2 regions of the Thiothrix winogradskyi genome follow, and region 2 is predicted to be linked to the other one. Evidence: predicted binding sites of a transcription regulator. Region 2 holds the regulator's gene; the other holds the start of a gene.
What was found. Region 2 encodes FNR, which switches genes on or off when oxygen is low (the NO sensors DNR and NnrR bind a similar motif). Its sites were predicted from a motif close to TTGATNTANATCAA; they were not measured.
Positions count from the first base shown of each region.

Region 1 (3,171 bases), 1.6 Mb from region 2:
GTCGTGGAAGATGCCGAAAGTAGATGCGCCAGATGTGTCGCTGCACGCCCCGAAGGTTGATTTACCTGATATGTCGTGGAAGATGCCGAAGGTAGATGTGCCAGAAGTGTCGCTGAAAATGCCCGACGTTGATTTGCCAGACCTGCCGTCGCTTGATGTTGACCTTCCAACGATGGAAGTGAAGGCTCCGGGCATGAATTGGAGCGGCATTGACCCTCACAAACCAATTATTGACCCGCCGGACATGGATATAAGCCTCCCAACGGTTGATGTTGACCTGCCGGAAATGTCGCTGAAAATGCCGGATGTTGATTTGCCGGATATGTCACTGCAAGCGCCGGATGTCAGTGTGGATACGGGTAGTGGTTTCTTGGATGCAGCGAAAGTGGCAGTGATTGCCGCCGGAACCGGTTTGGCAGCTAAGGCTGCATCAGCCCTGAGCATCGACGACAAGGAATTGCCCAAGGTTGATATTGACCGGCCGGAAGTGTCACTGAAAATGCCTGATGTTGATTTACCCGACGTGCCGTCGCTTGATGTTGAACTTCCAACGCTGGAAGTGAAGGCTCTTGGCATGGATTGGAGCGGCATTGATCCTCACAAGCCAATTATTGACCTGCCGGACATGGATATAAACCTCCCAACGGTTGATGTTGACCTGCCGGAAATGTCGCTGAAAATGCCGGATGTTGATTTGCCGGATATGTCACTGCAAGCGCCGGATGTCAGTGTGGATACGGGTAGTGGTTTCCTAGATGCGGCGAAAGTGGCAGTGATTGCCGCCGGAACCGGTTTGGCAGCTAAGGCTGCATCAGCCCTGAGCATCGACGACAAGGAATTGCCCAAGGTTGATATTGACCTGCCGGAAGTGTCGCTGCAAGCGCCTGATGTTGACCTGCCGGAAGTGTCGCTGAAAATGCCCGACGTTGATTTACCCGACGTGCCGTCGCTTGATGTTGAACTTCCAACGCTGGAAGTGAAGGCTCTTGGCATGGATTGGAGCGGCATTGATCCTCACAAACCGATTATTGACCTGCCGGACATGGATATAAACCTCCCAACGGTTGATGTTGACCTGCCGGAAATTTCGTTGAAAATGCCCGAAGTTGATTTGCCAGATATATCACTGCAAGCGCCGGATGTCAGTGTGGATACGGGTAGTGGTTTTCTGGATGCGGCGAAAGTGGCAGTCATTGCCGCTGGAACCGGTTTGGCAGCTAATGCACTCGCTGCCGATGATGTTTCCCCTGATGTATCCACCGACGCTGATTGGCTATTGCAGTTGGTACAGCAAACCAAGGAAGCTTACCGTGGGCGGAATGCGCGGGCAGTCAGCCGCTTATGGGGCAGTGACAGCCACTATGATTGTTCAACCTTGGCTGACTACGAGTCCATCAGTTTGGAACCCGCGACGTATGACAAACTAGGCTCAAGCCATTGTGGTGTGCCACGGGCAGGGTTTGTCGCGGTTGGTGGTGATGTTGGCAATGTCGAAAGGGGTAGTGGCATCCTGTTCCATTATTGCAATATCGTGGTATGCCGTGGCGCTGATAACACCCATCATTTTATCCGTGTCTTGGCTGATTAAGCCGCCTTAACGCGCCCGCGTTGCCCCTCTCTGTTAGTGTAAATCTCCCGCTTTTGCGGGAGATTTCCGTTGAGGCTCTTCTAAAAAACCGATCATGATGACCTAAAAACCCTATGATGTTGCAGGGAATTCCTTGACCTGTATCAAGTAGCTGAACCAGCATGAGGCTAACATGACCCCTACAAGATTTACTCATAAAGGTAGGAGATACTCATGAAAGCACAAGCCTTAGTGATTTCATTGCTGACACTTAGCGTTGCAAGCGCGGTGTGGGCAGAAAAAGCCGAAAAAGCCGAGCCAGCAAAAGCGGTTGAAGCCAGCGTTGTTAAAGATGAACCGATCAAACCCATTGCCACTTACGTGCCGAAAGAAGCCGTCGTGGAATTGGGTAAGAAACTGTTTTTTGACCCACGTTTGTCCAAGTCCGGTTTCATTTCCTGCAATTCTTGCCATAACTTGAGCATGGGCGGCACGGATAACCTCACCACGTCCATTGGCGATAAGTGGCAACAAGGCCCGATCAATTCGCCGACCGTGCTGAATTCCAGCATGAATGTGGCGCAGTTCTGGGACGGTCGTGCCAAAGACTTGAAAGCCCAAGCCGGTGGCCCGATTGCTAACCCCGGTGAAATGGCATTCACTCACGAATTAGCCATTGGTGTGCTCGACTCTATTCCAGCTTACAAGGAAGAGTTCAAGATGGCGTTTGGTAAAGACACCATCGACATTGATATGGTGACGGATGCGATTGCCGCGTTTGAAGAAACCTTGGTCACACCTGATTCCAAATTTGACCGTTGGTTGAAAGGTGATGAGACTGCGATGAATGACAAAGAACTGAATGGTTACAAGTTGTTCAAGGACAGTGGTTGCGTGGCTTGTCACAATGGTCCCGCTGTCGGTGGCTCAAGCTTCCAGAAGATGGGCGCGGTTGAACCGTACAAAACCGATAACCCAGCGGAAGGTTTATCAGCAGTTACCGGCAAAGACGCTGACCGTTTCAAATTCAAAGTGCCTACTTTGCGTAATGTTGAGTTAACTTACCCGTATTTCCACGATGGCGCTGCTAAGACCTTGGAGGAGGCGGTCAATATCATGGGTCAAATTCAGTTGGGTAAGAAATTCTCTGATACTGAAACGGCTGACATTGTAGCCTTCCTGAAAACCCTGACCGGTAAGCAGCCCGACATTAAATTGCCTATTTTGCCACCTTCCACCAATGAAACCCCACGCCCTGATCCGTTCGGCAAGGGTGATACTGCCAAGGCAGATGAGGCTGACAAGAAATCTTGATTAGCACCTGCTGAGTGACTGATGCCCAGCGCTGTGGCGGCGGTGGGCATTTGTTATGATGCGCGATTCGTTGGCATTTCAGGAAATCGCGTGAACCCTAACCCTTGCATGACTTGCGGCGCGTGTTGCGCCAGTTTCCGCGTCTCGTTTTACTGGGGCGAAACCGACGCAGCCCCCACAGGCTCTGTACCTGCCTACCTGACCGAGGCGATTGCCCCGCACCACGTTGCTATGTTGGGCACGAACCAAGCTAAACCCCATTGCATCGCACTCGAAGGCGTGGTTGGTGA
Region 1 is NZ_CP091244.1:2,335,152-2,338,322, forward strand. Features, by position in the region: gene L2Y54_RS11920 (hypothetical protein) at 1-1,588, shown strand, start outside; gene L2Y54_RS11925 (cytochrome-c peroxidase) at 1,802-2,881, shown strand; gene L2Y54_RS11930 (YkgJ family cysteine cluster protein) at 2,903-3,171, shown strand, end outside.
Region 1: the regulator FNR is predicted to act here: its motif matches at 1,722-1,735, upstream of L2Y54_RS11925 (cytochrome-c peroxidase).

Region 2 (3,171 bases):
ATTTGATACGTCGCTATGACACGGCGGGACCGCGTTATACGTCTTATCCGACGGCGGTTGCATTCGGGCCTTTTACCGAAGATGAGTACAAAGCGCACGCTTATATGAGCAACGAAGACCCCATTCCGTTGCCCTTATCCTTGTATTTTCATGTGCCGTTTTGCGATACGGTGTGTTTCTATTGTGCCTGCAATAAGATTGTGACCAAAGATCACTCCAAGGCGGAGACTTATCTGCAATACTTGTTCCGTGAAATCGAGATGCAAGCCAAGCTGTATGACCGTGACCGTATGGTGGAGCAGTTGCATTGGGGCGGCGGCACACCAACGTTCCTTAATCACGATGAGATGCGGGCGTTGATGGATAAAACGCGCGAACATTTTTCCCTGCATATTACCGATGAAGGTGATTATTCCATCGAAATTGATCCGCGTTCGGTGACGCCGGAAACGATTGGCGTGTTGCGTGAAATCGGTTTCAACCGTTTCAGTCTTGGTGTGCAGGATGTGGATGAGCGGGTGCAAATTGCGGTCAACCGCATCCAGCCGATTGCGCAAACTCTGTCGATTATTGAAGCCTGCCGGGCGCAGGGGGCAAAGTCGATTAGCGTGGATTTGATTTACGGCTTGCCATTCCAAACGATGGAAAGTTTCCGTCAGACCTTGGATACCATTATTGAGATGTCGCCGGATCGTATTTCGGTGTTCAATTACGCACACATGCCGAATTTGTTCAAACCGCAACGGCGCATCAATGAGGCGGATTTGCCTTCACCCGAAACCAAGTTAGAAATCATGCAGCTTGCGGTGGAGCATTTGACTGCTGCCGGTTACGAGTACATTGGGATGGATCATTTCGCCAAGCCGGATGATGAGTTGGCAATTGCTCAACGTAACGGAACTTTGCATCGCAATTTCCAGGGGTATACCACTCACGCGGATTGCGATTTGGTGGCGATGGGGGTGAGTTCGATCAGTAGTGTGGCGGAATGTTATAGCCAGAATGCAAAAACGCTGGATGAGTATTACGCGGCACTTGATGCGGGGCATTTGCCGGTGATCAAGGGGCTGACCTTGGATGAAGATGATGTGCTGCGGCGCTACATCATTCAGCAATTGGCTTGCCACTTTACGCTGGATTTTACGCAGGTTGAACGTTTATTTAATCTGAAATTTGCAGACTATTTCAGCCGAGAATTGGAATTGCTGCAAACCATGACGGCTGATGACCTGTTGCGGTTTACCGGGGTGGGTTTGGATGTCACGCCACGCGGGCGCTTTTTGATCCGCAATATCTGCATGGTGTTTGATGTCAGCCTGCGCAAACAGGGTGTGCAACAGCGTTTTTCACGGGTGATTTAATATCCGTCTGCTTTTATATCCGCCTACAGCACGTCACTGGCGGGGCGGCAGGTGTGGTGTGCTAGTTGTTTCAGGCGGTTCATATCTGCGATTTTGACGAGCCGGTGTTGCACTGCGATGATATTCTCATCCTGCAAGCGCGAAAACATGCGACTGAGGGTTTCAACCGCCATGCCGAGGTAATTGGCAAGGTCATGGCGAGCCATTGGCAGGTTGAATTCATTGCTGGAAAAACCGCGCTCTTTATTGCGTTCCGACAAGCTGGAAAGGAAGGTGGCAAGGCGTTCTTCGGTGCGCATTTGCCCCAATGTCAGCAGTAGCATCTGTTCGCGTTCCAGCTCTGCACCGATTTGGCGCATCATTTGCCCGCGCATAATGGGCAATTTGCCGCATAATTCCTGAAAATTATTCATACTGAGTTCGCAAACCATGGTGTCATCGAGTGCCTGGGCATCGCAGGTGTGGCGGTCACGGGCAAAGGCATCGAACCCCAATAAGTCACCTGGCAGGTAGAAACCAAGGATTTGTTCTTCGCCATCGGGGGTGGATAACGAGGTTTTGATGGCTCCGGCTTTGACGGCGTAAATGGATTGCTGCTGGTCATCGCGGTGGAACAAGTAGTCTTTTTTCTTGATTTTGATGGTTTTGTTGATGGAGTTTTCCAATAACTCCAACTCGTCACGGTTCAGACCACGGGGTAGGCAGAGTTCACTCAAACTGCAATTATGGCAAGCAACCGCTGATTTTTTGGCACTGTGTAAAGCAACTGTCTTCATGCGTCATCCCAAGCTGTGATGATGTTCTAAGGATTGTTTAGTTTTGGTGCGATGGTCTCTCTTGCCATCTAAGTTCATGTTTTTTGATGTAAATCAAAACAATGCAAGCGTATTCGCCTAGACTTGGGATTGTACACGTTTATTGGCATTAGTGTAGGAGAATAGGTTGCCATGTCTGAGCTATTATTTGGAAGTTGGATGGGTATCTTAAGTCTGTTAGTCATTCTGTTTGTGTTGGGAATGATGGGTTACTTTGCATGGGTGTTTGTTAAAAAGTCGGGTGAATAGGTTGTGGTAACATAAACGCATTCCACTGTGGCACAATGCTGGCTACTATGCACCGATAAGTAGCTAAACGGAAGTATTCAGTGGAAGAGCAACAACTAAACACCAAAGCACCACCCAGTAGGGGTATTTATTTACTGCCCAATTTGTTGACCACCGGCGCAATGTTCGGTGGTTTTTATGCGGTTGTCGCCGCCATGCAGGGCAAGTTTGAGGCTGCCGCTATCGCGGTATTCATCGCCATGATTTTGGATGGGTTGGATGGGCGTGTTGCGCGTATGACCAATACCCAGACAGAATTCGGGGCGCAATATGACAGTCTCGCGGATTTAATTTCCTTTGGCGTTGCGCCGGGGCTGGTGATGTATCAATGGGCATTGGTGCATTTACAAACGTCCGGTGATGCGTGGGGGAAAGCCGGGTGGTTAGCTGCTTTTATTTACGTGGCGTGTGCTGCCTTGCGGTTGGCGCGGTTTAATACGCAAATCGGCAAAGTCGACAAGCGTTTCTTTGTGGGTTTGCCTAGCCCGGCTGCTGCTGCGGTGATGGTGGGCATGGTGTGGGTGTTCCATGACCTCGATGTGATGGGGCGCAATGTGCAAATCCCGGCGTTGTTGCTGACCTTGGCGGTGGGGTTGCTGATGGTGAGCAATATCAGTTTTTACAGCTTCAAAGATTTCGATTTGCGTAATCGTGTGCCATTCGTGGTGGTTTTGGCGGTAGTGCTGGTGTTGGCGTTGACCACGATT
Region 2 is NZ_CP091244.1:3,961,681-3,964,851, reverse strand. Features, by position in the region: gene hemN (oxygen-independent coproporphyrinogen III oxidase) at 1-1,361, shown strand, start outside; gene fnr (fumarate/nitrate reduction transcriptional regulator Fnr) at 1,385-2,137, opposite strand; gene L2Y54_RS19590 (DUF3149 domain-containing protein) at 2,309-2,425, shown strand; gene pssA (CDP-diacylglycerol--serine O-phosphatidyltransferase) at 2,506-3,171, shown strand, end outside.